Regions from separate parts of the Lysinibacillus sp. AR18-8 genome, predicted to be linked through region 1. Evidence: riboswitches for the same ligand, from Rfam matches in the RefSeq annotation. Region 1 holds a riboswitch; the other holds the start of a gene.

Region 1 (16,527 bases):
GAGCATCGATGTCGGCAGTCTTTATCACAATCGTTAATGCTTTTATGAACGCACCAAGAGGATTTGATATCGTAGACGGAGAACTTGTTAATATTCAACCTTTTCTTGCAATGTTTAACCCCGCCATGCCAACGAAGGTTGCACATGTACTTGTGACAGCGTACATGACATCGGCATTTGTGCTAGCAGCTATTGCAGGATTTAGAATGTTAAAAGGCTCGAAGCATGTATACCATAAAAAATCACTACTTTTACTAATGAAAATTGGCTTGATTTTCTCCATAGCAGCCGCTGTGATTGGAGATTTTTCAGGAAAATACTTAGCCGAATATCAACCCGAAAAACTAGCAGCAGCAGAATGGCATTTTGAAACAGAAGGTAAGGCGTCTCTTGTATTATTTGGTGTCTTAGATGGAGAAGAAGTTAAATATGCTATCAAAATTCCGTATGCTTTAAGCATTCTTGCACATTTTAATCCTAATGCAGAGGTAATCGGCTTAGATCAATTTGAGGAAGAGGATCTACCACCACTCTATATTCACTATCTCTTTGATATCATGGTTTCCATTGGTATGTTTATGATGCTAGTTTCATTACTTTATGTTGTAGGGAAAGCACGGTGCTGGCAGTTTATTCATTCACGATGGTATAGATGGATTATCGTAGCGGGAGGACCACTATCAATTATCGCTATTGAAGCAGGTTGGTGGCTTGCCGAAGTTGGACGTCAACCATGGATACTTTATGGACTAATGCGTACACCTGAGGGAGCTACGACGAGCGACCATGTGGATTTAATGCTGCTTTTATTCGCAGGAGTCTATGCAGTATTAGCAGTGGGAAGTATTGTCGTATTGGTAAGAATGTTTAAAAAGAACCCAATCGAACGCGAGATTGAAGATCGCCACTCTGAAAAAGGCGGTGACATCCTATGACGTTAGAGATTTTAGGTATTTCAGTATTATGGATATTCCTATTTGGCTATGTCATAGTCGCATCAATCGATTTTGGTGCTGGCTTCTTTAATGCATACAGCCTACTTATTGGAAAAAATCATATTTTAACAAATATTATTAAACGTTATTTATCGCCTGTTTGGGAAGTTACCAATGTCTTTTTAGTATTCTTCTTTGTAGGAATCGTAGGTTTTTTCCCGCAAACCGCTTTTTATTACGGAACGATTTTACTTGTGCCCGTTAGTATTTCGCTTGTACTATTGGCAATTCGAGGCTCCTACTATGCCTTTGAATCGTATGGTACACGAGGCCATATCGGATATACACTGACATATGGTGTAGCAGGTTTATTAATTCCCGCTTCTTTATCCGTTGTCTTTGCCATTGCTGGTGGAGGCTATGTTGATGTAATTGATGGGCAGCCTGTGCTGAACTACTGGACTTTATATACAAGTCCATTTGCTTGGAGCATTGTGGTACTAAGTATCGCTGCGGTATTGTATATTTCAGCCGTATTTTTAACATGGTACGCGCATAAAGCAAATGATAGCGAAGCAACGAAACTAATGAGAAAATATGCTCTTGTGTGGGCAGCACCGCTAATGATTAGTGCGCTTGGCATTATGTATGAAATGAAATCCATCAACCCAGAGAGCTACAGTCATATGGTAAATTTATGGTGGATGTTTGCGATTTCAGCTGTCTTATTTATTGTCACAGTCGTACTCATTGCCATGCGTAAAAAGTACGGACTTGCAGTTGGGCTCCTGATTGCTCAATTTGCCGTAGCCTTCTTTGCTTATGGAATTGCTCAATATCCATATCTACTGTATCCGTATTTAACCATTTACGATAGCTTTACAAGCACACAAATGGCGATCGCTTTAGTTATCGCATTTATTTTAGGACTGTGTCTTCTTCTTCCTTCACTTTATTTATTGATGAAACTATTCTTATTCAATAAAAAATATGTGACAGGAAAAGAAGACAATCACGCATAGGAGGAAAGCACATATGCAAAGTTTTTTAATTTTTTATGCACCTTTTATTGTCGTCATTCTTGGGATCTTGTGTGCATTTTGGTGGGCACCAAGGGATTATCATATTACAAAAGAGCAGGAAAAGAGTCGCGAATAGCGACTCTTTTTTCAAGTTAATTAGCAGAGACGCGCAACAGCCAAGTCTTGTTCTTTTTTCATTCGCCAACACATGCTACAATAAGGAGATTGAAATGGAGGATGTACGAATGTCAGCACCCGTGAAAAAAAATGAACGACTTTCAGTTTATATAGAAGATCTAACGCATGATGGCAATGGTGTCGCAAAGGTTGAAGGTTATCCACTATTCATACAAGGCGCACTGCCAAACGAAACGGCCGAAATCCATGTGTTAAAAACATTAAAAAACTATGGCTTTGCAAAGGTAATAGATATTATCAAGCCATCTCCAGACCGTGTTGAAGCTCCATGTGATTACTTCAAGCAGTGTGGCGGCTGTCAATTACAGCATTTATCCTATGAGGGGCAGCTAAAATGGAAAGAAAATATGGTGCGCAATGTGATGCAGCGGATTGGTAAAATTCATGCACCTGTTCACCCAGTAAAAGGTATGAAAGAACCTTGGCACTACCGTAATAAAGCACAAATTCCTTTCTCTGAAAATGAAGCAGGACAAGCGATTGCCGGCTTTTATAAAACAAAAACGCATAGCATTGTGGATATGGATCGCTGTTTAATTCAAACAGGAGAAGCAGATGCTATTCTTGCAGGCTTGAAAAAGGAATTAGCAACGTTAGGTGTTCGCTCTTACAATGAGCATACACATGAAGGCATGTTGCGTCATGTCGTTATCCGTAAAGCACGAGCAACAGGAGAAGTCATGGTTGTCCTTGTAACGAAAAAGAAAAAGTTACCACAAAAAGAGGCAGCTATTGCAGTAATCCAAAAGCTAGTGCCAAACGTTACATCAATTATGCAAAATGTGAATAGTGAGAAAACCAATGTTATTTTTGGTGATGACACAATCAACCTTTGGGGTAAAGACGTTATTATTGATACTATCGGTAATGTACGTTTTGAAATCTCTGCTCGTTCTTTCTATCAAGTCAACCCAGAGCAAACAGAGGTCCTCTACAAGCAAGCACTAGATTATGCTGACTTACAGGGAGATGAACGTGTCATTGATGCGTATTGTGGAATTGGTACGATTTCTTTATTCCTTGCTCAAAAAGCAAAGACTGTCATGGGCGTGGAAATTGTCCCACAAGCGATTGAAGATGCCAAACGCAACGCAGTGCTTAATGGTTTTACAAATACTTATTTTGAGGCAGGCCCAGCAGAGGAAGTTATCCCAAGATGGTATAAAGAAGGCAAGGAAGCAGACGTACTAGTAGTTGATCCACCGCGCAAAGGCTGCGATGAAGCACTGCTAACTACTATTCTAGAGCAACGACCAAAACGAGTGGTCTACGTATCCTGTAACCCAGCCACACTAGCACGCGATCTTCGCATTTTAGAGGATGGCGGCTATCAAACGCAGGAAATCCAGCCAGTGGATATGTTCCCGCACTCCACACATTGTGAAGCCGTGGCATGGCTTAAGTTAAATGTGTAACACATTACTAAACTCATCTATACAATATAAAAATTACCGTTTTAGGACGGAATTTAGTTAAAATCAATAAAAACTCGGATTCGATCAAATACGAATCCGAGTTTTTTTCGATGTAATTTCTTCCATCTGTAACATTCACTAATTGAGCCAATTCCCACTGACAAAAACCATTCAGAACATCCCATCACTTATAAACTATATATAATTGTGTATCTCTAGTTTTAATTGTTTTTTTCTCCAATATGACTTAAAAGAGACTCTGTTAATTCTCGTCTTATTTGCGTGATATGGTTTTCCATGAGTTGCTTAGCTTGGTTCGCATCTCCAGAGGCGATGGCTAAGTAAATTTTTTTATGTTCATCGATAGTCTCTTGCGTTCGTTCTGGATCTTCCAAGCGTTGTCTGCGGGTAGCTCGGATTGTGTCTTGCATATGCTCACTAAGGGTTTGGAACAGTTGTAAAAATATAGAGTTATGTGAAGCGAGTACAATATTATGATGGAAACTTAGGTCTGCTTGAATTCCTAATTCTACATCATTTTTACCTTGATCCATCATGTCTAATGCTTGGCTAATTCGCTCTAAGTCTACAGAAGTAGCTCGTCGTGAAGCTAAAAAGGCACACTCTACTTCAAGTGCTTGGCGAAGCTCCAACATTTCATAAATTAATTTTTTTTCAGTATTAATAATTGTAGAGGAGAGTTCTTCACCTAAAGTATGGGACTCTGCTGTTTTAATAAAGCTACCACTGCCTTGTTTAATTTCAATAAATCCCTTTATTTCAAGCTTTCGAAGTGCCTCTCTTACCGATGTTCGACTGACATTAAAACGACTCGCTAATTCTCTTTCTGTCGGGAGTTTATCCCCAGGCTGTAATTCACCATTTAAAAAATATTCCTTTATTTGATCAACAATTACTTGATACGCTTTTTTCTTTGGTTGAGGCATTACCTATCTCACCACCTTAAATACATAGTACTATAAACGCTTTAATCATACAGAAATACAGCATGTTTATCAATTTACGAAAAAAAATAATAGTTGATATTTTCTGAATATTTAGTACAATGTAAAAAGGTTGGACCAATTTTAAGAATATAGAAAATTGGTATGACATATAAAATTAATAATTAAACCATCCAAATACTATGAGAGCAAAAGGGGAAGGAAAAAATGATTACTACAAATGAAGAATTAGTGATGGCCCTACGAAGTGTTCTTCCAGAAATTGAAGTGACAATCAATCAAACGATTTTAGAACAGCATAGCAGTGATGAATCCTATCATAGTGCCTGTCTACCCGATATTGTGGTATTTCCGACAAAGACAGAAGAAGTGAGTAAGATAATGAACATAGCAAATCAATACAAAGTACCAATAGTGCCATTTGGAAGAGGAACAAGCTTAGAAGGACATGTGATTCCTTATAATCATGGGATAACAATTGATTTTTCACTCATGAACAGAATAGTAGAAGTTAGAGAGAAGGACTTTCTTGTGAAAGTTCAACCAGGGGTGACACGTTCTCAATTGAATAAAGAGTTGAAGAAATATGGATTATTTTTCTCCGTAGACCCAGGAGCAGATGCGACAATTGGAGGAATGGCCGCAACAAATGCTAGTGGGACAACATCTGTTAAATATGGTACTATGCGCGATCAAGTTCGAGATTTAGAGGTTGTTCTGTCAGATGGAACAGTGATTCATACAGGGAATTTAGCAGAGAAATCTTCATCGGGCTATCATTTAAACGGTCTATTTGTTGGGTCAGAGGGAACACTTGGTTGTTTTACTGAGTTGACGTTAAGAGTTTATGGTATTCCTGAATGTGTCATGGCTGCTAGAGCGTCCTTCGAAACAGTGAATGATGCTGTGGAAGGAGTTGTGAGTATTCTACAAGCGGCAATTCCCATTGCAAGAGTTGAACTTGTAGATGAACCTTCAATGAAACAAGTGAACTTGTATAGTCAAACAGCTTATGAAGAACAACCAACCTTATTTTTGGAATTTGAGGGAAATGAGGCTGGCTTAAGGCAGGATGTAGAATTTATGAAAGAGATTGTAGCGGCTCATAATTGCAAAAATATTGAATTTGAGATGGATAATGCAGCCCGAAATCAACTATGGGAAGCTCGCCATAATTTAGCTTACGCCTATGTCCATGGACATCCAGGAAAAAAACTAATGGTAACCGATGTTTGCTTACCGATATCCGAGTTAGCAGGTGCTATTGAACATGCAAGAGAAGCACTTGATATGTTAGCGCTTACAGGTGGGGTTGTTGGACATGTTGGTGATGGAAATTTCCATGTACTATTAATGATTGATATGAATGATCCAAAGGAAATAAAGAAAGCTGATGAATTAAATGAGTTGATTGTGATGTATGCACTGGAACGAGGAGGAACTTGCACAGGAGAACATGGTGTGGGCATTGGTAAGCAGAAATATCAAGAGAAAGAACACGGTAAAGCACTTCTAGTGATGGAAAAGATTAAACAAGCACTTGACCCTGACACACTTTTCAATCCGAATAAAATATTGAAAATAAAAATATAGGGAGTGGAAATATGAAAATTTTAGAAGCGATTAGTACGATTGCTGGAAAATACTTTGCTATATGGGTTATTTGTATTGCTGTTATTGCCTTTATAGCTCCAGAACCCTTTTTAATATTTGGCGGGTATATCACGATTTTGCTAGGCATTGTTATGTTTGGCATGGGTCTGACGTTAAAAGCAGTTGATTTTAAATTGGTTATCACGAATCCAGTACCAGTCATTATTGGTGTATGTGCTCAATATGTTATCATGCCACTTTCCGCTTTTTTAATTGCTTATATAATGAACTTGCCAGCAGAATTAGCTGCAGGGCTAGTCCTTCTTGGATCTGTACCTGGTGGAACTGCTTCAAACGTCATGGTGTATTTAGCTAAAGGAAATGTACCTTTGTCCATCACAATGACATCCTTTTCGACATTATTAGCTCCAATTGCCACACCAATCATCCTATTATTACTTGCAGGTAAATGGATGCCAGTTGATCCAATAGCAATGTTTACTTCAATTATTCAAGTAATTATTATCCCTATTATCCTAGGGATTATTATCAGAAGAGTTGTTCCTCAAATCGTAGAAAAAAGTATTAATGTGATTCCTCTTATTTCAGTAGTTGCTATTATGATTATTGTATCTGCTGTTGTTGCTGGTAATGTCGATACCATCGCTTCGGCAGGCTCCATTATTTTTGCAGCTGTAGTGCTTCATAACGCATTCGGATTGTTATTTGGTTATATAACAGCCCGTGTATTAGGCCTTGATGAAAGCAATCGAAGAGCTATTTCAATTGAAGTTGGAATGCAGAACTCTGGTCTGGGTGTAGCGTTAGCCACTGCCCACTTCGGTCCCTTAGCGGCCCTACCTAGTGTACTTGGGGCTGTTTGGCATAATATTTCTGGTCCGATTCTCGCTACCTATTGGTCGAAAAAACCAGAGAAACCAGAGGTACAGTATAATAAACAGATGCAAGAAGATAACGGCAGAACTCAAATATAGAAAGTAAATATTTGAGTTCCACCCGATAGTATTGCAGTCATATTATCTATTTTGTTTAAATCCACCTCACAAATGGATCCATTCGAAAAAATATAGAAATGAAAATTAGGTATAATAAAAGTAGATGAGGTAGAAATAATCTATACCATCTACTTTTTTGTTTGTTAAAATACCATTTAGGACTGATTTTCGTTAAAATAAACATTGTTGATTTTTACATTAGCTCTTGATAATTAATGCTTCTACCTCTATTAGGTAATGAGGTAAATATATCAATATGTCCATAGTGAGAGGATTTGGAATTAACATGATAGATAATTTTTGGCGCGATTTACCACGGCCTTTTTTCGTGCTTGCACCGATGGAAGATGTAACGGATGTTGTTTTTCGTCACGTTGTAAGTGAAGCAGGTCGACCAGATGTGTTTTTTACTGAGTTTACAAATTCGGATAGCTACTGTCATCCAGAGGGAAAGAAAAGTGTGCACGGTCGTTTGCTCTTTACAGAAGATGAGCAGCCAATGGTGGCACATATTTGGGGAGATAATCCCGAATATTTCCGTGAAATGAGTATTGGGATGGCAGAGCTAGGTTTTAAAGGCATTGATATTAACATGGGCTGCCCTGTACCGAATGTAGCATCAAGAGGGAAGGGGAGTGGCCTTATTCTCCGACCAGATGTGGCCGCAGAATTAATTCAAGCAGCAAAAGCGGGCGGACTGCCTGTTAGCGTGAAAACACGGCTTGGCTACAAGGATGTAAATGAGTGGGAGGATTGGCTAACGCATATATTAAAGCAGGATATTGCGAACCTTTCGATTCATCTACGAACAAGAAAGGAAATGAGCCTAGTAGATGCGCATTGGGAGCTTATTCCGGAAATCAAAAAACTTCGTGACCGTATTGCACCTAATACGCTACTGACGATCAATGGAGATATTCCTGACCGTCAAACGGGACTCCAACTAGCTGAACAATACGGGATTGATGGCGTGATGATTGGACGAGGTATTTTTAAAAATCCTTTTGCTTTTGAAAAAGAGCCAAAAGAGCATAGCAGTAAAGAGTATCTTAATCTTTTAAGACTGCAGCTCGATCTTCAAGATCAATACGCGGAAGAACTACCACGTTCCATCACAGGACTTCATCGCTTCTTCAAAATTTATGTCAAAGGATTCAGAGGAGCTGGTGAATTAAGAAGTCAATTGATGAACACAAAATCAACGGATGAAGTGCGTGTATTGCTAGACAACTTTGAATCAAACGATATTGATTGACAATGAAATGATGAAACCACCAATAAAGTCAAGTAAATAACAGTAGAAATAGGAGCAAAGTTTTGAGGATGAGATTTCCCTTTCTTTGCTCCTTTCAATTTATCGCTATTGATGTTTTAGCTTCAGATGCTAGGGGGAGGGTTCTTGTTTTTATGTTCTTCTGTTTAAATGTAGTTTTTATCTAGTAATATGAATCCTCACAATTGATTTATCCTTATTTTTACAAATTCCTTTTAGTGGTATTAATATATATTGAAACTAAATGGTTAAAATAGTCGTATAAGGTATTATAGATTAGAGGAGGTCGGAAAAATGGATTATACTAAAATCTATAATAAGGAACTGATTGCCTTAGTAAAAGAGAAAATAAAGTCCGTCGGTGAAATTAAAGCGGTGAAGTTTGTGAGAGAACAAACAGATATGTCCTTAATACAGGCAAAAAAATTTGTCGATTTTTGTAAGAATAGACGTAAAAATTAGAGTCATTAAACTGTAGCTCTAATTTTTTATGAATTTATCTTCAATAGTCATTGAACTACTAAATAAGAAATATATGAGAAAACGCTATTATTAATAAAAATTAGTTATTCAACAAACGGGCGATTTTTCATAATAAGGAAAAGTGTCATTCTTTATGAATAGGACCATATTGCTAAAGAAGACTCTTTAATGAAGAAGAAGAAAATTTCCTCGAGCAGATCATTGACAATAGTTGAAAGGCTATCTTGAATACAGAGACGAAGGTGTAAATGAAACAAACCCGGGATTGGATTCCCGGGTTTGTTTTTACTTATTGGCAATTATGACCAATTTACCTGTATCCAGTTCCTTCTCGAATTGAGCAGCTTCCGATTCACTTAATCCGACAGAAGCTAACTTGTTGCGGAGTTCATCTCCACGGGAATTCACCAGGTTCTTCAGAGAAGTCAGGAACCCTTGCTCGCTAATACCAGCTTCTTCTGTCCCGAGTGCTTCGTTAATATCATCTTCACGTTCTTCATAGTGCGCAAAGATGTAAATGTTATCTCGAAGATATCCTTGCGCTTCTAATTTCTCCACTTCTTGTTTCGCCTGTACTACGTTTTCTACTGTCAATTTGACTGTCATTATTGATCCCTCCTATATATGTTCACATTCAATCTATTCCACTAAATTGAATGGATAAAACATCTTTTTAGTTTTTAATTATGTTAGAGTGGCATTAACAACTAATGGAATACTAATGAACAACTAGAAAACATTGGGAGTTGTTATTCTAAATCTTTATTCCAAAGCTACGTCCAATTCTTTATAGAGTCGGGTTTTTTTGTTTGCAATCAATAGAGGATTTAGAGAAACATCAGAGAATTGTATATAAGTACCATTATATGTAATGAAGAGCTTATAGGAGTTGTATGAAGATGATTGTGACAACTAGACCGTTAAAAATTAAATACAATAAATCAGCAAATACTTTTCAGGAGTTTATGCAAATTAATCACAACAAACATTCTCTTACGAAGGAAGTTGTTTTTCTACGATATATCGGTATACCTGATTCTGTAGATTTTTATAAAGATGAGATTCTAAAAATGGAGGAGTATTTCTCCAAGCAAAGCATTTTTTATTTACGACTGCATAAGCTTGAGGTCATTCGTAATAAGGAAGATGTAGATAGATTGTCGGAAAGTTGGAGAATGTGGCAGACTGCTGCTGAAAACCCGCAATTACTGTATAAGCTATCTTTCTGCAGTAAATTAGCGAGTGATCAACTTGAATGGACAAAAAAGCTAAGCTTTAAACAGATGATTCAACTATTTAAAGAAAATCAGCCTTATCCTAATGAAACGTTGTTAAAAAATTTTGCAGTTAAATTTTTGTATTGGATGGATTATTATTTACCACAAATTTTTTCGGAGGAAAATCCAACGTCCCCCAAAATTGTTTTTATAGGTGACATTACGCAGCATGAATTACTATTTTTATATTTCTTATCGTCACTGGGGTGCGATATTTGTTACATGAATCCCAAAGGAGATATTGCCAATATGTACCCTATAATAGAAGCGTCTTCTACCTTACATATGTGTCGTCATTTCTATGAAAAAGAAATAACATTGCCTATTAAAAGTACTTCAAGACAATTGAACATTCCTGCTCAAAAAACGAATGCGACAGAGGAGTGGAGTTATGAGCAATTAGCCTCCTTAGCCACATCTGTTGTGATGATTAAGACCTTCGGGGAGGATGACAAGGTTTTATGCTATGGCTCTGGTGTCGTTCTCCACCAAGATGGATATATTTTAACAAACCTGCATGTTGTGGGTGGTGGAAAATATTATTCTGTGCTCTATGAAAATGATACCAACGAGTATATTACCCATCAATTTGTAAAATATCATGATATGCATGATTTGGCTATTTTGAAGGTAGACAGAATAAGCCATCCTTTACCTGTAAAAATGGATGGACAATTAGTTCGAGGGCAAAAAATTGTGGCGATTGGCAGTCCGTTAGGATTGTTTAACTCAGTTTCTGATGGGATTGTTTCGGGTTTTCGTGATATTCGGCAAATGTCTATGATTCAATTTACAGCCGCTATATCAAATGGCAGTTCAGGTGGTGCTTTATTGGATATGCATGGGCGATTGGTTGGTCTGATTACAGCAGGCTTCGATGATGGTCAAAACCTTAATTTGGCTGTACCTGCCAATCTAATTTATCAGTTTGCTCAAAACTTTATAGAAATACCGTGTTGAATTTCCACTATTCGACCATTGCTTTTTCTTCAGTAATCTTATAGAATGTAGAACGGTATAAATGAACGATATATAAATCCTTTAATACGGTCCAGAGAGGCTGAAAAGGGCTATGTGATATTTTTAAGCTAATATCTTTGCTTTGTCATGCCCTTTTGTCCTCTGTGACGGAAGGGCTTTTATTATTGTTTCGTACCCCTCTTTTAAAGGAAGTCCCGTGAGGCTTCAAAAGAGAATGGACAAGACAGCTATAATCCATTCACTAAAAGAGATCGACAACTAGAAAATGGAGGCTAAAAAGAATGGATTATCGTAAAAAAACCGTGGTTGCTTCAGTGGCAGGGCTAACGCTAGAAGGAATGGACATTATGTTTATTTCCTTTGCTATGACAATGATTATTGCAGAATTTAATATTGATCTTGCAACAGGTGGATTGATTTCATCCATCACGAATATTGGGATGCTACTGGGTGGTATTATTTTCGGTGTATTAGCAGATAAATATGGTCGAGTAAAAGTGTTTACGTATACGATTATTTTGTTTGCCATCGGAACGGCCTTAACAGGAGTAGCAACAAGTATTGAACAAGTTTATGTTTATAGATTTATCGCTGGTTTAGGTGCTGGCGGAGAATATGGTATTGGGATGGCGCTTGTGGCGGAGGCTTGGCCAAAGAATAAACAAGGTAGAGCATCCTCTTATGTCAGTGTAGGTGCACAATATGGAGTAATTTTAGCTGCTTTATTAAGTGCTATTATTTTACCAACTTTAGGGTGGCGTGCATTATTCTTTGTAGGATTACTACCAGTTATTTTCGCCTTTATCGTACGTAAAAATATTGATGAATCACCAGAATGGTTAGCAGCGCAGAAACAACAAAATAATAAGCAAGAGAACGGGAAATTAGCACAATTATTTGCTTCACCTCGTATCACCATGACAACACTCTCCCTAATTCTAATGGCAACTGTTCAAATTGCAGGCTATAATGGTCTAATGATTTGGCTACCTTCGATGTTACAGAAATCGCAAGGTTTATCGGTTTCAAGCTCAGCATTGTGGACAATTAGTACCGCAGTTGGCATGATCATTGGAATGCTGACGTTTGGTAGATTTATGGATCGTTTTGGTGCAAAGCGAACATTCGGGATCTTTTTAGTAGCCTCTGCATGTGCTGTATTCTTTTACTCGTTTGCAACAGGTGCAGTAGCGATATTAGTAGGCGGTGCGGTTGTAGGATTCTTCTCTAATGGAATGTTTGCAGGGTATGGTGCATTAATTAGTAGCTTTTATCCAGTACAAATTCGCAGTACAGCAACAAACACCATTTTTAACTTTGGACGAGCTATAGGTGGGTTTTCACCAATCTTTGTAGGTTTTATTTTACAAAGCTACGATATGACTGTCGTGATGATTTACTTAGCAGCACTGTATTGTATTTCCTTTATCGTTATGCTAACGCTTAAGAGCTCAGGGAAGGAATTGCAAACAGCATAATTTTATAGAGCACGAAAGAACGAATTCCAATTATGTAAATGGGATTCGTTCTTTTCTTATTAGTATTTAATTATAATAAACCTTTTGAACGTTTTTCAGCGATTTCAACAAGACGTTTTGTAATCTCTCCTCCAACGGAACCATTTGCACGAGAAGATGCTTCTGGCCCAAGCTGAACGCCAAACTCTTGTGCAATTTCATATTTCATTTGATTGACAGCCTCATGTACTCCAGGTACTAGAAGTTTATTTGAACTGCGGTTATTGTTAGCCATTGTTCTCACCTCCTTGACCTTAGAATGGTTGCGATTAAATTTTTCATACATTTAAAAAGTAGGAAATGCACACGCTATTTGCTAACAACAACAACTTGTGGAAAGCTAGCAATAATCAGCAAACTCTCTGTTATAATTAAGCCTGGCTCTTTACTATATAAGGTTAATTAAAGGAGGAACATATATGACAAATAATGATATCTTAATTCGTTTACGCTATGCGTTCGATATAAAAAATGTAGATATGGTAGAAATTTTTAAACTTGGTGGCATGGATTATTCAAAGGAAGAAGTATTAAATATGCTGATTAAGATTAATGATGAGGAAGAAGCGCCAGAGGAATACATCAAATGTAATAATAAAATGTTAGAGGCATTTTTAAATGGATTAATTACTTTTAAACGTGGGCCTCAGAAACCAAGAGAAGGACAGGCTGTTGGACCTTTACCTGTGTCAGGTAAAGAAAGCCCAAATAATATGCTGCTAAAGAAAGTAAAAATTGCTTTAGCTTTAACAACTGAGGAGATGCTTGAGATTTTATATGACGGCGGCATTAAAGTTACAAAAGGTGAATTAGGTGCTATTTTAAGAAATCCAAGTCATCGTAATTATAAAGAGTGTGGCGATTCATTCGTACGAAATTTTTTAAGGGGCCTAACATATAAATATAGAGCATAATGCACAATGGATATCAATCATAAAGTGCCATTTTTTTCTTTAAAACTCGTTGACAATTTGTGACGAAATTGTGTACAATAAAATTATCACAAAATGTTCACAAAAAAGATGAAAAATGTTCACAGACAAAGGGGTGCTTGTATGATTTATTTTGACATCTTATTAGTAGCTATTGCATGTATTACAATGCCTTTTATTGTTGCAGTTATGTTAGATATTTTTTATGCGGAACGAAAAAAAGTACGCTTTTCATTACGTCGTACTTCCGTATGGTATATCGCTATGTTTGCGTTATCCTTTATACCTTCCGTATTACTTGTCACACAAAACGTATAATTTATTCAAACACTTAGGGGTAAGTGAATTGAAAGTGGACAGCTACAACGCTAATTGAGGTTGTAGCTGTTTTATTTTGTTCAATAGATGAATCATAATTAAGTAATTTATATAATTATTAATGAAGGAACAGCTAGTATAAAATATGTATGTTTTAAGTAGAGAGCATTGACTACTTTTACCTACTGTGTTAATTTTGGTAGGGAAATATAGGCAAATTTACTGAAAAGTAAAGACGCAAAGCTACAGGTCTAAGGCAATAAATGCTATGGCGGCTGGGTTGCAAAAGAGTGCTAGTTGTATCATTCTCATTCTAGTTTTTGTTCTTTTATGCCTATTTCTTTTGAAATAGGCATTTTTTTGCAAGTAAAGTTCAAAGGAGGAAAAGGGGAAATGAAGTTGTTAAAAAACACATCATTAAAAAATAAGCTTTTACTAACAGTCTCTATCGTTGTATTACTGCTTATCGCTATTATTACGACGCAAAGTATTAGTGAATTGAATAATCGGATGAATGTGGATTTGGAGCAAGAATTAAAAAGTGTTGGTTTATTAACAGCTATGAACTTAGACAGTGATGAAGTAAAAGATTTGCTGTCCGAAAAAGGGGAAACAAACGCAAAGTTTACAAAGATCCAAAAGCAACTTGATATGATTCAGGACCAGCAAGGTATTATGAGCTGGAGTTATATTTGGGATGTCAAGGATGAGGGTGGCGTCAATCCAATTGGCTATACCTCTAATCTAAATGAAGTATATGAAGCCGGTGAAATTTTTACTGATTTAGCGGATGAACATGTAGAAACAGCAAAATTAGCTATTGAAAATAATAGTACAGAGGTAACTGATATATTCGAGGATCCTTTTGGTTCTTGGAGAACGGTTTTTAGTCCTATTAAAGATGATAATGGCCAACTGATTGCCCTATTAGGGATTGATTACTCCGCTGATTATATCAATACGATTATTAAAACAAGTGTGATTAAGCAAATTGTCATTGCCATTATCGGCATTTTAATTTTATTAGTTTTAGTTTACATAATTATAGATCGACTATTAAAGCCACTGAAAAAAGTAGTGAACGTTGCCAATCAAGTGGCAAATGGTGAATTAATAGATGTGGATTTAGAGACATCGAAGGATGAAATTGGTAAATTATCTGAATCCATTCGTACAATGGTGGCTAATTTGCAACATATTATTTTAAACATACGCAATACATCCAATCACGTTTCTTCAGCAGCCAATCAATTAACGGTACATGCTGGTGAAACTTATAACAGCTCAACAAATATTGCACTAGACATGAATCAAATTACACAAAATGCTGAGGCCTCGATGACCATGACAGAGGAAACAGCTGCTGCTATGGAAGAAACTGCAACAGGTATTCAGCAAATTGCTGATTCTGCAAATGTAGCTGCGGAATCCTCTATTTCAGCATCACAGGCTTCTGAACGAGGCAATGAAGTTGTACAACAAGTTATTGCTCAAATGGAGTTAATTAATGATTCTGTTGAACAAATAGGGACAACCATTAATGGACTACATGTTAATACTAAAAAAATAAGTGAAATTGTTAGCTTAATTACTGCTATAGCTGATCAAACAAATCTATTAGCTTTAAATGCTGCGATCGAAGCGGCACGAGCAGGTGAACACGGTAAAGGCTTTGCCGTTGTTGCGGATGAAGTGAGACGCTTAGCTGAACAATCCTCTCAATCAGCAACAGAAATTTACAATTTAATTAGTTCTATTCAGTCTGATTCAAACGCTTCTATCACGGTTATGGAGAAAGGTAAAGAGGATGTTAAGGTAGGGATGGCATTTACCAATGAAGTAGGCGAAATCTTTAAAGAAATTCTTACTTCCTCAGAAGAAGTAGCTAGCCAAATACGTGAAATTTCAGCAGCCTCACAACAAATTTCTGCATCCTCAGAAGAAGTGGCGGCATCTGTTAATAATATTAAACAATCTGCAGAGCAGTCAGCAGAGTTCTCTTCAAATGTCTCGAATTCTACACAAGAGCAATTATCTACCATGCAGGAAGTAAAGGATGCCTCTTCATCACTGGGCAAAACAGCAGAAGAGCTGCAAGGTCTAGTGGCAAAATTCAAATTGGAGAATGATCATAATGGACATTAATTTTACAGGAAAAAATGTTTTAATTACAGGCTCTAGTAAAGGAATCGGTAAAGCAATTGCTTTAGGCTTTGCGCAACATGGAGCTAATATTTTAATTAATTATATTGGGGATGAGCAAGAGGCAGAAGCTGTACGTGCAGAAGCAGAAAAGTTGGGTGTGAAAGCTTTAATATTCCACGCAGATGTATCTAACTCTCAAGAAGTACAAGCGATGCATCAATTTATGGACGAGCATCTCGGGAATCTTGATATTCTTGTAAATAACGCTGGATTTGCACAGGGTTCCAGCATTACAGATTTAACGGATGAGCAGTGGGATCGTATGATTAAAGTTCATTTATATGGCTGTTTCTATAATTGCCGTGAAGCAGCTAAAAGAATGAAGGAACGTAATACAGGAAAAATCATTAATATTTCATCTGATATTGGTAGCTTGGGTTGTGAAGAATTCACGCAT
Region 2 (16,527 bases), on a different contig from region 1:
TGGAAGATTTCAATCCAGATCCATTCATGGATGCACTAAATAAATGGGGTCTACCATGGCAAGAAAGCCATAACCCAGAATTATTAGACCTTGATTTAGATGCAAAGGAATTAAGCCGATGAAACCAATTGATTTTTCAAAAGTTCCATCCCCTTCTTATGTAGTGGATGAGCGATTATTAACAAAGAATCTTGAGCTTTTAAAATCAATTCAAGATCGAACAGGCTGCCGCATTTTATTAGCCCTTAAAGGCTTCTCTATGCATTCAACATTCCCGCTAGTAGGGGAATATTTAGCGGGCATTACATCTAGCTCACTGCATGAGGCACGTCTTGGCTATGAAAAAATGGGCAAAGAAGTTCACGTTTATGCACCTGCTTATATTGAGCATGAAATGGACGAGCTTCTAGGCTATGTGGACCACATCGTATTTAACTCATTTAACCAATGGGCTCAGTTCAAGGATAAAGTTAAATCTGCTGGTAAAACAATTGAATGTGGTATTCGTGTGAATCCTGAATACTCTGAAATTGAAACAGCTCTTTATGATCCTTGTTACACAAACTCTCGCCTTGGTACAACATTGGCTAACTTTGATAAATCACAGCTTGATGGTATCGATGGCTTACACTTCCATGCGATGTGTGAACAAAATTCTGATACATTAGAGCGTATTATTGAAGTAGTTGAGGAAAAATTTGGTGATGTTTTACACCAAATGAAATGGTTAAACTTCGGTGGCGGTCACCATATTACACGTGATGATTATGATGTAGAAAAACTTGTGAACATCATTAATTATATTCAAGAAAAGTATAACCTGCTTGTTTATCTTGAGCCAGGTGAAGCAGTAGCCCTTAATACAGGCTATTTAGTAGCAACGGTGCTAGATATTCAAGAAAATGGAATGGATCTTGCTATTTTAGATACATCAGCAACATGTCACATGCCTGATGTACTTGAAATGCCTTACCGTCCAATGATTATTGGTTCTGGACAAGCAAATGAATTAGCACACACGTATCGCTTAGGTGGACTAACATGTCTAGCTGGTGATGTGATTGGCGATTATTCGTTTGAACAGCCATTAAAACCAGGTGATCGTCTTGTATTCACAGATATGGCTCATTATTCAATGGTGAAAAACCATATGTTTAACGGTGTCAACTTACCATCTATCGTTTCTTATAATGATGAAGAAGGTATTAAAGTCATTCGTGAATTTAAATTCGAGGACTACAGTGGTCGACTGTCCTAATACCAATAGAAAAGCCCTTCCAGTTTAACACTGGAAGGACTTTTTTTATGGACGCATGGTCATCCAATTCTCCACATAATGAATGGCTACTCCATGAAAAGCATCGTTATTTGAAAAATGTCGCTGAACAAGTATAAGCTGTTCATTCATAAAGGCTTCTCCATTATCATAAAAAGTAATATTTTCCCCTTCCTCTGAAGCGCCTGTTTCTACACCAATTACAATTGATTTATTCACAGTGGAAGCATACGCGATTTCATGTTCTACAATAGAGATAATATCTTTTGCAGCATCACGATAGGCCATGATCGTCACACTATCCGTATGCTCAATGACCCAATCAGCTAATAACCCTTTTCCAAATTGGTTATTATACTGAACTTCATCAAACCAAAATGGCATATCTACTTCTAAAGTAAGTTGTAACTGACTTGCTTTCTCACTTGCTTTCATTATTAGTGTTTGATAGGATTCTATCGTTTGTGCTTGATGTAAGCTCCATCCACTATTTAAATAAGGTTCTACATCAAGATGAACCCCAGAAAATTGCTCAGATTCAGTTGAATTCTCATTATATGTATGTAACCAATTAAACAATTCGTCTTGGCTTCGACTACCCTCAGCTGAAACCCAGCTTGCAGCACCATCCAATGCATAAATGCGAATACCTCTGTGAGAAGCGTTACTAATAAAATGCTTATAGTCATTGCTCGCTATGCCTTGATCGATTTGCAGATAAACTTTATTGACATCGTTATGTTCTAAAAATAATAATATTTTTTCTTGGTCATCAATGATGAGGGATGTATCCCACAGCCAAGTAGCCTTTTCCTGTATAGACATTGCATCAACCTTTCCACTTGATAAAGCTAATGAACTAATCATGATGACGATTAGTGCGGTCCATACTTTTAATTGTCTCTTCATACGAACTAACTCCATTCTACTCGCCACGGCTCCTAGAACAGAACCTGGCAACCTGACAATCTTGCACTGAAATTATAGTGTTTAGACTCATGGCTTTGCGTCCCTCCCTTTCGGTGAAGTTTGCCTTTTTCAGTTTTTTCTTAATCATTATCATACGCGGTTAGTAATTGTTTGTCTGTAGGTATAATGCATAATTGTCACATGTATGATCAGGTAAAAACGACAAAATACAGGTTAAATTTACTATTCAAACATAAAAAAACGTAGAGTACTTAAGCCTCTACGTTTTCCTTTTCATTTTCAAGCATTTTGTGTAAATAATCGATAATTTCCCTAATTCCCTCTAATGAATTAACCAGTATTTTTGGATCAACATATGTTATCATTCGATTTTCAAGATTAGCTACCGCAGTAAAATAGCGTGTTTTACTATAATTGACTAGACCCAATTGCTGAAGTACTGATTCATCGAAATCAAGAATTTCACGTGCTTCTGTAACAAGTAATCCATAATTAACAACATCTGTATTCAACACAATGATACGAGCAGTTGCTGTATTCGATGAACGATTGTACAGTATGCGTTCAAAATCAAGAACAGGTACAAGCTCACCGCGAATTCTTGTAAAGCCTAGAAGATAGTTAGGTAAATGAGGAATAGGTGTTACTTGCTCTAATTTTTCAATTGAAATCGCTTGCTCCACAGGCACAGCATACTCCTCTGTCCCACAAGCAAAAACGACTGCTTTGACACTTTCCATAGGGTCACATCCTTATTCGACTGTTAGTTTTTCGCCGATTCTTTGACGATTTCTACTAGTAAATCTGCTAATTTTTCAAGTTCTTCTACTGGTATTTTTTCATTTGTTGTATGGATATCCTCGTATCCAACAGATAAATTAACTGTAGGAATACCAAAGCCTGCGATGACGTTTGCATCTGAGCCTCCACCAGAAATGCCTAGTGTCGGTGTACGATCAATATTGCGTGCAGCAGCCATAGCTACCTGAACTACTTTATCCGATTCCGTTACACGGAAGCCTGGATACATTAGCTTCACTTCTACCTCTGCACGTGCGCCTAAAGAAGCAGCTACTTGTTCAAACGTATCTTGCATATGCTTTGTTTGCGCATCCAATTTAGCTTTGTCTATAGAGCGTGCTTCTGCAAGGATTGTCACTTCGTCACAAACAATATTCGTCGCTTGTCCACCTTCAAAACGCCCAATATTCGCTGTTGTTTCTTCATCTAAACGACCTAGTTTCATTTGAGCAATGCATTTTGATGCGACTGTTATGGCAGAAATGCCCTTTTCAGGAGCAACCCCTGCATGTGCCGTTTTTCCAATAATCTTTGTGAAAATTTTCGCTTGGAATGGTGCTGCTGTCACGATACCACCAACTTTGCCATCGCTATCAACCGCAAATCCATATTTTGCTTTAATGTTAGCTGGATCTAACTCTTTAGCGCCAACAAGGCCACTTTCTTCACCAGCCGTAATAATAAATTCAATATCGCCATGTGCAATATTTTGCTCTTTCAAACGTTTGACCATCTCAAATAGAGCAGCTAGTCCTGCTTTATCATCGGCACCTAAAATCGTCGTACCATCTGATACGATATAGCCATCTTCACGTAAAGACGGTTTGATGCCTTTTCCTGGAACGACAGTATCCATATGAGAAGTGAAATAGATTGACTCTACATCCAATGTGCCTTTTAATGTGGCAATAATATTACCTGCCCCATGTCCATTACGCGTATGTGCATCGTCTTGAATCACTGAAAATCCAAGTGCAGTTAACTTATCTACAAGAATTGGTGCTATTAGTTGTTCATGTTTTGTTTCGGAATCAATTTGTACGAGCTCAAAAAACTCTTCTACTAAACGACTTGTCATGTTGTAAAACTCCCTTAGTTTACGTGTATTTCCACGTTATAGTATATGTATCATTTTAGCACAACGTCAGAAGAGTTGAAATCATTGAACAATACTACCAAAATAAAAAGTCTGAGAAAAATCTCAGACTTTCCCTAGTCATTGAAAATAAGCTCTTTTTCTTTTTCTAATGATTGTAGGTAGTTGACAGCTTTATTATGTTTATCCTGTAAGCGCCAAATCGTATTATGTACATCATCTTGAACACGCGAGACCTGTTCCCTTGCTGTCGAGATTTTAGAATGAACAGACCATGCTGAAAAAATATCATCAAAAAAGTAATCAGCAAACTTAACAAACCCATCTGTTTCAATATGCAGCGATTTCGTAGACATTTCATGAACATCTAATAATTCATTATGAAACCGTTGTAACGCAATTTGAGCACTATGTAAATAGTTTTCAGACTGATCGAGTGCATCATGCTTTAAGTGCGTAGCAATCAGCCCACCGCCAAAAAATGTATCCCATGTGGAATATCCATTGGCCGAATGTAATGAAGCTGCTGCTTGCCCTAGCCTTGTAAGAGCTACTTCTCCCGCTTCCTCCGCCTCTTTAATTTCTCTAATGAGCTGCTTTGTTAGCATTTCCTCATGTGCTAAATGCTCTAGCCTTTCTGCTTGGGCAGCATCATGAATCTGTAAATACTTCTTCTTTTTAAGGTAGACCTGTTGAAGTGATTGCTGTAGCGCATTTTCATCAATCTGGGCAAGCTGATTCATCACTTGCACGTTGTCCTCTGCTAAATCATTTTGCATTTTCTTTGCTTCATTCAGCTTTAATTCAAGTACTGCCGCCTTATCAATTTTTTCTGCCCTCAGTTCATCTTGTTGCCCTGTCCACGTACGAATCATATTCATAAACGAGAAACCATCCAATTTATCAAGTTTGGATCGAATTTGGTGGAGTGCTGCTGTATGAGTGTCTATTTCCTGTTGTGTATGTTTAATTTGCCCATCAATTAACTGATTTTGTTCGTTTAATCTAGATGCTTTTCTAAGTTGTGCATGAATCTTTTCTTGCTCTGTTTGTAATTGCTGCCATTCCATTCATCTCAACTCCTCATATCTATCAGTACGGATGACATACAAAAATGTTTCACTTTTTGGCAATGAAAAACCTAGCAACTTTTGAGCTGCTAGGCTTGTATGACTATTATAGAGGAATATTACCGTGCTTTTTCTCTGGACGTGTTTCATGTTTGTTTGACAGCATATCAAGTCCTTGAATCAGCTTGATACGTGTATCTCGTGGATCGATTACGTCGTCTACCATACCGCGAGATGCTGCAACATATGGGTTAGCAAATTTCTCTTTATATTCTTCGATTTTTGCTGCACGAGTTGCTTCTGGGTCATCTGATTTTGCAATTTCACGGGCAAAAATGATGTTAGCTGCGCCAGCAGCACCCATAACAGCAATTTCAGCATTTGGCCATGCAAATACAAGGTCAGCACCAATTGATTTAGAGTTTAAGGCAACGTAAGCGCCTCCATAAGCTTTTCGTAAAATCACTGTAATTTTTGGAACAGTCGCTTCTGAATAAGCATAAAGAATTTTCGCACCATGACGAATAATACCACCATGTTCTTGTTTAACACCTGGGAAGAAGCCAGAAACGTCTTCAAATGTGATGATTGGGATATTGTATGCATCACAAGTACGAATGAAACGAGCAGCTTTATCAGAAGAATCGATATCTAAGCCACCAGCAAGAACTTTTGGTTGGTTACAAACAAGTCCAACTGATTCGCCAGCAATACGTGCAAAACCGACTACTACGTTTTTAGCAAACTCTGCATGTACTTCCATGAACGAACCTTCATCCACTACTTGCTCAACAACTTTACGTACATCATATGGACGTGTTGTTTCGATTGGTACTGTATCTACGATTTCTGGACGGTAGTCATCCCCTTCAGGTCTAGTTTGACGAGGCGCCTTTTCTTTATTGTTTTGTGGTAAGTAGCTTAATAGTTTTTTAATTTCATCAATCGCTGCCTCTTCAGAAGGAGCACGGAAATGAGCATTCCCACTGACCGCATTATTTACTTTCGAACCACCTAAATCTTCAGCAGAAATTTTCTCTCCTGTTACCGTTTCGATTACTTTAGGTCCTGTAATGAACATTTGAGATGTCTTATCCACCATTAGAATAAAGTCAGTAATAGCTGGAGAATAAACAGCTCCACCAGCACAAGGTCCCATAATCACAGAGATTTGTGGAATCACACCAGAATAAATGGCATTTCGGTAGAAGATATGACCATAGCCATCTAATGAAAGAACACCCTCTTGAATACGTGCACCGCCTGAGTCATTGATGCCGATAAATGGTGTACCATTTTTAGCAGCTAGATCCATCACTGTTGCCATTTTTTTCGCATGCATTTCACCAAGCGCCCCACCAAACACTGTGAAATCTTGAGAGAATAAGTATACTGGACGTCCGTTAATTTTACCGAATCCAGTTACGACACCATCACCAGGTCCCTCCATTTTTTCCATGCCGAAGTCTACTGTACGATGTGTAATAAATGGGTTGATTTCGAAAAATGTACCTTCGTCTAGCAACAAGTCTATACGCTCACGAGCAGTAAGTTTCCCCTTCTCATGCTGCTTATCGATGCGATCATAGCCACCACCAAGTTCAATTACCGTTTTACGGTCATACAAGTCATTGATTTTGTCGAACATATCCATACTAATCACTTATCCCCTTTTCCACTTTTATCACATAATTCATATAACACCCCAAATGAGGATTTAGGATGCATAAACGCAACCTCTGCCCCTCCAGCACCTGGCCCTGGCTCTTCGGATAAGAGACGTACACCTTTTTCACGAAGCTCTGCCATTCGTTCACGAATTCCCGTCACACCAAACGCAACATGATGAATTCCTTCTCCACGTTTTTCAATAAAACCATGGATGGCACTTTTATCACTCATTGGTTCTAATAGCTCGATTTTCACGTTCCCTGCATCGATAAATGCCACACGAACCTGTTGAGATTCTACTTCTTCCACTTTCATCAACTTTAAGCCCAAAGTTTCTGTATAATATGTAATGCGTTCATCAAGATCGCGCACTGCAATCCCAATATGGTCTACTTTCTCCATGGTGACATCTCCTTCTGTTATGGTACATACTCTATTTTACAGACTTTTTTGTCAAAACTCTACTACTTGAGAAATTTTTCAGATTTGCTAAACTATTTATAAGAAAAGAAGGAGCGAACGAGCATATGAGTAATAAAAAATTTCAAAAAGTCGTTATTTATAGTATGATCGCAATTATGCTAATCTCATCTCTAGCATTCGGATTATCTATGATAATTTAAGGCAAAGCACGAGGCGTCCACACTACTGTGGGCGCTCTTTTTTAGCCTTTAACCCTTTAAATGACTGCTTTATTTCTAAATACCTGTCCATTTCCTCTATAAACTGATAGAGGGCTGCCTGAGCGATAAATTGCTCGTGGCTTTGTGGTAAAGGAAGCTGAGAAAAATCGCGCTTAACATGTTCGAGCTTTTCGCGATACTGACTAGCCGTATTCCCCGAATGAACATGCTCACCTAGGTCTTGTAAAAAATCTGCCACAATTTCAGCCTCTTGTACTATAACAGGTAATGTCGTCACTTTGGGTAGCACTCTTTCGATAATTTCTAGCTGCTGCTCTCGCATATCGAAATATACATAGTAATCATTTTTACGTCTTGTAAAATGGTTTTGAACATCTTTAAACGCTAATGATTTTGCCTCTTCTAGTGCTTTGATTGCATCGATAATTTCTTGGCCGTTCCACAACGTATCTCCTTGCCGTAAATAGCTGGCAATTTCTAAAAAAATCTTACTATATAGCTCCTCTATTTTGACTCTGTAGTAATTTAATTCCTTTTGAATGTCTGGCATATACATATTAATGGCAATCCCTGTTCCATAACCGATAGCCATCAACGCTAATTCATTATAAACAAGTGTTAATGAATAACCTTCAGCAGCGTAAATATGCATAATAATCACGACACTGGAGATAAATCCATCCGCAACCTTTAAAGATACAATAGTAGGAATAAAGAGTATAAGCATGCCTGCTAGTGTAAGTGGATGATAAGCAAATAACTCAAAGCTTACAAAGGCAAAAAGCATTGCTACAATACTTGCAACCAATCGTGTATAGGCTGCATAAATGGATTTCTTTTTTGTTGGCTGCACACATAATATGGTTAGAATACCAGCAGATGCATATGAGGCTAAATCAAAATACTGTGCAATGGCAATAGCGATGGCCGCACCAATTGCTGTTTTTAAAGTTCGATAGCCGATTGAAAACTTCTTCAGGCCGACTGCCTCCCATCCTTTAGTACTCTTCACTCATTCAGCTAATTATTTAGCCAATATTACAAAAATTTTAATAATAATGAAACTACCTATACATGAGGATCAGTAGGAAGCCTACATAGATAGCATGATCTATGAGGCTTTTCTACTTGATTGAAAATGATTTTTCTTATGCAAGAATAGACTTAAAGCTCGTCACAATATTCTTCAAAGTTTGCTTGTAAATTTGTCACAACTGACATTGGGTCATGCCCTTCAATTTCATAGCGTCCCACTTCTGCGACAACTTGTCCGTCTTTTAATAGAACGAATGATGGTGATGAAGGTAGATGATCCTCTCCAAAATGGTAACGCGCTGCTGCAGTTGCTTCTTTATCTTGCCCTGCAAACACTGTTACTAAATGGTCTGGACGTTTATCATAATGAACGCATTGTGCTGCTGCTGGACGAGCGATACCACCCGCACAACCACATACTGAGTTCACCATTACTAATGTTGTACCTGGACGAGCAAACGCCTCTTCTACAGCTTCTGGTGTTGTTAATTGTTCATAACCAGCTGCCTCAATTTCAGCACGTGCTGTTTTTAAAATTTCCTGCATAAATAAATCGTAATCCATATTCATATAGCGATAGCTCCTTTCAAGTTCGCGCCAACTTAGTTATATTTCAGATAGTAGGTTTTTGACGCTTATCCATCTCTTATCATAGCAGTTTGCAAGCAATTTGTGCACCTACTTGCTCAACACATTTCAGTTGAAATTACTACGATTTCAATAAGACTCGTTTACTTGTCTTCCTGCTCCTCGCTAAATAAACGATCCACACCTTGTGTAACTGTCAACTGTCCACTTAAAATTTGACGTTCAAGCTGTTGTACTTGTGCTTTACGTTGCGGGTTTCCATAAAAGAGATCTATTAAATGATCGGTAATCATCGATTGGAACCATTCTTTTGTTTGTTGCTGGCGTCGGGTAGCCCAATAGTGATTTGCTTCTACGATTTGCTTGAATTCCCCAATTGTTTCCCAAACCTTATCAAGTCCTCGATTTTCTAGTGAACTAACAGGCATGGCAGTTGACATCCAACCAGGTGTAGCAGGCTGTAAAAAGTGCAAAATTTGTTTGTACTCTGCAACCGTTTTTTTAGCTAGACGTACATTATCACCATCCGCCTTATGCACGACAATTGCATCTGCTAATTCCATAATGCCTTTTTTCATGCCCTGCAATTCATCCCCCGCTCCTGTTAAAACAAGAAGCAGGAAGAAGTCAACCATGCCACGGACATAGGTTTCACTTTGTCCAACACCCACTGTTTCAATTAAAATCACATCATAGCCTGCTGCCTCACAAACTAACATGGTTTCTCGTGTCTTTTTGTGAACACCCCCTAGGGTACCTGCCGATGGCGATGGACGCACAAATGCACTAGGCTTCTTAACGAGCTCTTCCATACGCGTTTTATCGCCAAGTATACTTCCTCCCGATAGAGAAGAACTTGGATCAATGGCAAGAACAGCAACTCGTTTCCCCATATCACAAAGCATAGTACCGAAAGCCTCTATGAATGAGCTTTTTCCTGCCCCAGGCACACCTGTTATGCCAATTCGGATACTATTGCCTGTATGTGGAAGAAGCTCCTGCAATAGTTCTTGTGCCTGTACTTTATGGGTAGCGTTTGAACTTTCAATGAGGGTAATGGCTTTTGATAAATGTGTGCGAGAGCCCGCACGTACTTGTTGTGCAAGCTCTCCTACATTTAGAGTGTCTGCCTTTTTCTTTCGGAACTTTTTGGGTGTACCATATTGCATCCCGTCGTGAGTCGCCTCTACTCCGTCCATGACAAATAGCGCACTTTCTTCCATTCCTTTATTTTTGTCCATTATTCAGACACTTCCTCATAGCCTAAACGTTTGTAGATTTCTTCAATAATTTTTTGTGCGGATACAGGAATCACTGTACCTGGTCCGAAAATGGCTACTGCACCAGCATTATAAAGGAAATCATAATCTTGTGCTGGTATAACACCACCCACAATAATGATAATATCTTCACGACCTAGTTTTTCAAGCTCAGCTATCAATTCAGGCACTAATGTTTTATGTCCTGCTGCTAGTGAAGACACACCAATAACATGAACATCATTTTCAACAGCCATTTGAGCAGCCTCAGCAGGCGTCATAAATAATGGAGAAATATCTACGTCAAAGCCTAAATCTGCATAACCAGTTGCGACAACCTTTGCACCACGGTCATGTCCATCTTGTCCCATTTTAGCAACTAAAATACGCGGACGACGACCTTCATTTTCAAGGAATTCTTCTGTCATTTGTTTCACTTCCGCAATTTGCTCCTCATCAGAGAAGTTTGCAGAGTAAACACCAGAGATCGAACGAATGACCGCTTTATGACGACCAGAAACTGCTTCAATTGCATCAGATATTTCACCTAAAGAAGCACGAGCGCGCGCTGCATCCACTGCTACCGCTAGCAGGTTTTCTTCTCCATCTTGAGCCGCCTTCGTTAAGCGAGCTAAATGTTTTTGAACTTCCGCTTCATCACGAGCTGCCTTCATCGCTTCTAAACGTTCAATTTGTTTTTGACGAACAATGGTATTATCGATATCTAAAATATCAATTGGCTCTTCTTTTGCTAAGCGATACTTATTCACGCCAACAATCGTTTCTGTTTTAGAATCAATTTTCGCTTGACGTTTTGCTGCTGCTTCCTCAACCTTCATTTTTGGAAGTCCCGTTTCAATCGCTTTAGCCATACCACCAAGCGCTTCTATCTCTTCGATTAACGCCCAAGCAGATTTCGTAATTTCTTCTGTTAATTTCTCTACGTAGTACGAACCACCCCAAGGATCAATGACTTTTGTCATCGCTGTTTCCTCTTGTAAAAATAACTGTGTATTACGCGCGATACGTGCTGAGAAATCTGTTGGAAGTGCAATCGCTTCATCTAATGCATTTGTATGAAGGGATTGCGTATGTCCCATCGAAGAGGCATTTGCTTCGATTAAAGTACGTGCAACATTGTTAAATGGATCTTGCTCAGTTAATGACCAGCCAGATGTTTGGGAATGCGTACGTAATGCTAATGTCTTCGGATTTTTAGGGTTAAACGTCGACATCATTTGTGCCCAAATACGACGTGCTGCACGCATTTTAGCAACTTCCATGTAATAGTTCATACCAATTGCCCAGAAGAACGATAGGCGTGGTGCAAATGCATCAATATCAATACCTGCTTTTAATCCTGTTCGTACATACTCCAAGCCATCTGCTAATGTATAGGCAAGCTCAATGTCATTTGTTGCGCCTGCTTCTTGAATATGGTAACCCGAAATTGAAATAGAGTTAAATTTTGGCATATACTTCGCTGTATATTCAAAAATATCTGCAATGATTTTCATTGACATAGCTGGTGGGTAAATATATGTATTACGCACCATGTATTCTTTTAAAATATCATTTTGAATGGTACCTGCTAATTGATCTGGCGTTACCCCTTGTTCTTCTGCTGCTACAATATAGAATGCAAGGACGGGTAATACGGCACCATTCATTGTCATTGAAACTGACATTTGGTCTAACGGGATTTGATCGAAAAGGATTTTCATATCCTCAACTGAGTCAATCGCAACCCCAGCTTTTCCTACATCCCCTGTTACACGTGGATGATCAGAGTCATAGCCTCGGTGTGTTGCTAAATCAAACGCGACAGAAAGACCTTTTTGTCCCATAGCCAAATTTCGTTTGTAAAAGGCATTGGATTCTTCAGCAGTTGAGAAACCTGCGTATTGGCGAACCGTCCATGGACGTGCTACATACATAGTAGGGTATGGCCCACGTGTGTTGGGTGCAATCCCTGCCACATCATTTAGATGTTTAGCCTCTTTAATATCTTCTTTTGTGTAAATATCTTTAATTTCAATTCCCTCATTTGTCATGAACTTGTCTTCAGACGCTTGAGGTGCTTCAGCTGTTAAAACCTTTTCTATTTCTACTGCATTAAAATTTGGCTTGCTCATCGTTGGACCTCCTTCATGCTCGCAAACACGGACTGTAATTTTTCAATGATGTTTTGTCCTGCGAAAATAAAGCCGTTTAAGCCATTTGCTAACCATGCTTCTTCTTCGTCTTTAAATTTGCCCGCTACATCTACAAGCACATTCGCTGGTTTTTCAGCTAAAATGGCTGATAAAAATGCTTTTGTATCATCATCACTGCCTGCAATCACTACATACTTAGCCTCTGTCGCTTTCAGCCAAGCTACTGCCTCTTCTACAGCTGTCACTGGCTCACTTTTTTCTGGTACAAGACCAACTGTGTTTAAGAAGCCCGCTACAAAATCTGCGCGTGGTTTGGAGCTTTTTAATGATCCTAATGCTAAAATACCTGTTTTTACATCTGCTGCTGTCATGTCTGCACGTAAATCCTCAAATGGAGCAGCGATACGCTTAATATCAGCAAATAATGGATTTGTATCCTGTTCAAGAATATCAGCTGGATTAGCATAAATATTCGTTCCAATTAATGATTGCTTACGTGTTTGGGCAGCTTTGATGCGTTTTTGATAGGATGCTTCCACTTCTTCTGCAAGCTTGCCAGAGGCAGTATATTCATCGATACCGCCAGCTGCCTGAATGTCTAAAAATAGTGCCCATGCTTCTTTCACAAAATCTGCTGTTAACGACTCGATAAAGTAAGAGCCCCCTGCTGGATCTTTTACTTTTAAGACATTTGTTTCTTCTCTTAAAATTAATGATACATTACGAGCGATACGAATGGATTGATCCGTAGGCTTTATTAACACGTCATGTGGATGAACCGTAAAGAGATCAGCACCACCGATTAAACCAGAAAGCGCTTCATTTGAAGAGCGTAATAAATTTACATACACATCTAATTTAGAAAAGCTTCTTAATGATGTTTCAGCCACAGTAGGGATTTTCACATGATCTGTTACGCCATAAGCGGATGAGAACGCTTTCCAAAGTACTTTAAAAGCACGTAGCTTTGCAATCTCCGTAAAGAATTGTGTATCAATGGCAAATGATACAAAGAATTTCTTCGAGAACGCTTCAAAGCTTTCTTCTTGTTCTGCAAATTTGGCTGCTAATGCAAGTGCATAGGCTAATTCTTGTACAGCGTTAGCACCTTCATTATGATAAACCGTTGTGTCTGCACTGACTGAGCGCACGTTCGGAAATGCAGTCAAAGCGATAGGGTCTTTTGAAATAATGTAACCTTTAATGGCTTCTTGTTGATCTACTGGAATGTTGTCGAATACTGCTAATAACGGGTCTTTTGAATTTTCAATAGTAATTTTAAACGAATATTCTGAGAAATATGATGCTAATTTGACCAATACTTCTTCTGTCCAAGCAAAGCTCACTCGGCTATCAATCGTAATAACTTCATTGCCTCGAGCTAGGCTATCCTCAAGCTGTGCAAAAAAAGCTTCGCTTGAATCAGCGTGAATTTGTTGTGCCACCTGAAATACTTGATCATTTTGTAGGGAACGAATTGTGGCAACTTGTAAATCAAGCTCTTCTCCAAGCTTAGCTACTAAACTTTCTTGCGTGTAAAGCGGCTGTAGTGTAACACCTTCATTTGTTTTTGTGAATAGTGACTCAAATGGTTTCCCTTTTAAAGCTTTGATTGCTGCATCTTGCCAGTCTGAATAGGCTGGTATTTCAAATTCAATATTTTTCATGTTGTTTGACATGCGGACGCTTAATCAGCTTCCCCCCTTAGTAGTTTCTATTTGTTATTCTACATGACAAATTGCGACTCGAAAAGCATAAAAAAAATCGGAAACCCTTATACAGCAGGTTTCCGACGAGTCATCAGTAGACTGACGTTGAAGATTTATTTGTATTTTCGAGTATTTCTTTTACTCTATTTAGGAATTTACCACAGACAAGTCCATCAAGCACACGATGATCTAATGATAAACATAAATTCACAATATCACGTGCAGCAAACATTCCACCTGGTAAAACAACAGGTTTTTTTACAATACTTTCCACTTGTAGAATCGCTGCTTGTGGGTAATTGATGATGCCCATTGATTGAACAGAGCCAAATGCACCTGTATTATTCACTGTAAATGTACCACCAGTAATGTCATCCATTGCTAATTTTCCTGTACGAACTTTGATAGCCAGTTCATTGATTTCTTTCGCAATTCCTTTAATGGATTTTTCATCTGCGTGTTTTATAACAGGTACAAATAATGCATCATCCGTTGCTACTGCAATCGAAATATTGATGTCATGTTTTTGAATGATTTTATCTTCCGCCCACATCGAATTCAGCATTGGGAATTCCTTTAAAGCTTGAGCAACCGCTTTTACAAAGAAGGCGAAATATGTAAGATTAAAGCCTTCTTTTTGCTTAAATTCATTCTTTAAGCTATCACGATAAGTCACTAAATCTGTTACATCCACTTCCATCATCATCCAAGCATGCGGCGCTTCATGTACACTTTTCACCATATTATTCGCAATGGCACGACGGATCTTCGTCACTGGAATTTCGATATCTCCTGGATGAATAGGTTGTACAGGTGTAGCTGCTTTTTCCACTTGTTGCTGTGGTGCTGAAGGTGCTGATGTCGTTTGAACGGTTGGAGCTGCTTGTGCTACATCATTTGCCGTTGGGATATTACCTGTTTCAATTAGCTTTAACAGGTCTTTTCGTGTAATACGACCACCCTCGCCAGTACCTGTTACAAGGTCTAAAGCTATATCATGCTCCTGTGCAAGTCGAAGAACAGCTGGTGAATAACGTACTTTACCCGTACGTGCCTCTTTTGGTGCAGATACTGGAGCTGCTACCTGCTGTGGTGCCTCCTGTTTCTTTTGAACACCTGCATTTAAAATAGCCGTACTTACCGTTGATTTTTTTTCAGGTGGTGGTGCTGGTAATTCACCTTCTCCCGCTATTTCAATCGAGCAAACGACTGCTCCAACTGGTAATGTCTGACCTTCTTGCGCAAGAAGCTCCGTGATAACCCCTTCAAATGATGACGGGATTTCAGCATTTACTTTATCTGTAACAACCTCTGCTAATGGATCATACTTTTTAACTGTATCTCCAGGCTTTACAAGCCATTTTTCAATTGTACCTTCTGTTACACTTTCGCCGAGCTGTGGCATTGTAATATTTTGAACCGACATCCTTTATTCCTCCCATCAATTAAGCCTAGGCGTCATTGTACCTGATGCAGCGCTAAAAACATTAAACGTAGACAGGCATTTAGACAGATTTTGACTTTCATATGTGCAAAGTCAAAATCTGTTGTTCCGTCTGAGGCTTTTATTTTTTCATTCAGCCTTGTTGTGATCTATTTATTAGAACGCAGCAAGTTCTCGCATAGCACGTTCCACTTTATCAGGATTAATCATAAAATATTTCTCCATCGTTGGTGCATATGGCATGGCTGGCACATCAGGTCCCGCTAGACGTTGAATTGGTGCATCAAGCTCAAATAAACAATGTTCTGCAATAATTGCAGCAACCTCACTCATGATACTACCTTCTTTATTATCCTCTGTGACAAGCAATACTTTACCTGTCTTACTTGCAGCCTCTATAATCGCTTCTTTATCCAGAGGGTAAACTGTACGCAAGTCAAGGATATGAGCGGAAATACCATCCGCAGCTAGGCGTTCTGCCGCTTGTAAAGCAAAGTGGACTGCTAAACCATAGGTAATGACTGTCACGTCATCTCCTTCACGTTTTACATCTGCTTTACCAATTGGCAATGTGTAATCATCTAGTGGTACTTCCCCTTTAATTAAACGATAGGCACGTTTATGTTCGAAAAATAATACCGGATCTTCATCACGAATAGCAGCTTTCAATAAACCTTTTGCATCATACGGTGTTGATGGAATGACAATTTTCAAACCAGGTGTACCAGCAAAAAGTGCTTCAACGGATTGTGAATGATAAAGTGCCCCGTGAATACCTCCGCCAAAAGGTGCGCGGATGACCATTGGACAAGTCCAGTCATTATTAGAACGGTAACGAATTTTGGCTG

The links. A riboswitch is a leader RNA that binds a small molecule or an ion and turns the genes downstream of it on or off. The one in region 1 is predicted to bind cyclic di-GMP.
Region 2: it holds a riboswitch for cyclic di-GMP, as region 1 does, so the genes downstream of both, BFM98_RS00295 (amidase) here and BFM98_RS19600 (methyl-accepting chemotaxis protein) in region 1, are expected to answer to the same signal.

Annotation. Positions count from the first base shown of each region.
Region 1 is NZ_MDGU01000030.1:30,624-47,150, forward strand. Features, by position in the region: gene BFM98_RS19535 (cytochrome ubiquinol oxidase subunit I) at 1-935, shown strand, start outside; gene BFM98_RS19540 (cytochrome d ubiquinol oxidase subunit II) at 932-1,957, shown strand; gene cydS (cytochrome bd oxidase small subunit CydS family protein) at 1,971-2,093, shown strand; gene rlmD (23S rRNA (uracil(1939)-C(5))-methyltransferase RlmD) at 2,203-3,570, shown strand; gene BFM98_RS19550 (FadR/GntR family transcriptional regulator) at 3,792-4,517, opposite strand; gene BFM98_RS19555 (FAD-binding oxidoreductase) at 4,743-6,128, shown strand; gene BFM98_RS19560 (bile acid:sodium symporter family protein) at 6,140-7,123, shown strand; gene BFM98_RS19565 (tRNA dihydrouridine synthase) at 7,431-8,399, shown strand; gene BFM98_RS24060 (hypothetical protein) at 8,712-8,879, shown strand; gene BFM98_RS19570 (YflT domain-containing protein) at 9,186-9,506, opposite strand; gene BFM98_RS19575 (trypsin-like peptidase domain-containing protein) at 9,800-11,137, shown strand; gene BFM98_RS19580 (MFS transporter) at 11,440-12,636, shown strand; gene BFM98_RS19585 (alpha/beta-type small acid-soluble spore protein) at 12,707-12,910, opposite strand; gene BFM98_RS19590 (YehS family protein) at 13,095-13,589, shown strand; gene BFM98_RS19595 (hypothetical protein) at 13,731-13,925, shown strand; cyclic di-GMP riboswitch class I at 14,128-14,213, shown strand; gene BFM98_RS19600 (methyl-accepting chemotaxis protein) at 14,319-16,070, shown strand; gene BFM98_RS19605 (SDR family NAD(P)-dependent oxidoreductase) at 16,060-16,527, shown strand, end outside.
Region 2 is NZ_MDGU01000001.1:44,529-61,055, reverse strand. Features, by position in the region: gene BFM98_RS00305 (saccharopine dehydrogenase family protein) at 1-122, shown strand, start outside; gene nspC (carboxynorspermidine decarboxylase) at 119-1,258, shown strand; gene BFM98_RS00295 (amidase) at 1,304-2,185, opposite strand; cyclic di-GMP riboswitch class I at 2,229-2,320, opposite strand; gene BFM98_RS00290 (chemotaxis protein CheW) at 2,458-2,946, opposite strand; gene BFM98_RS00285 (M20/M25/M40 family metallo-hydrolase) at 2,970-4,085, opposite strand; gene BFM98_RS00280 (hypothetical protein) at 4,220-5,173, opposite strand; gene BFM98_RS00275 (acyl-CoA carboxylase subunit beta) at 5,280-6,827, opposite strand; gene mce (methylmalonyl-CoA epimerase) at 6,833-7,246, opposite strand; gene prli42 (stressosome-associated protein Prli42) at 7,372-7,467, shown strand; gene BFM98_RS00265 (aromatic acid exporter family protein) at 7,490-8,500, opposite strand; gene BFM98_RS00260 (BrxA/BrxB family bacilliredoxin) at 8,653-9,093, opposite strand; gene meaB (methylmalonyl Co-A mutase-associated GTPase MeaB) at 9,255-10,352, opposite strand; gene scpA (methylmalonyl-CoA mutase) at 10,352-12,505, opposite strand; gene BFM98_RS00245 (methylmalonyl-CoA mutase family protein) at 12,502-14,205, opposite strand; gene BFM98_RS00240 (dihydrolipoamide acetyltransferase family protein) at 14,327-15,661, opposite strand; gene BFM98_RS00235 (alpha-ketoacid dehydrogenase subunit beta) at 15,836-16,527, opposite strand, start outside.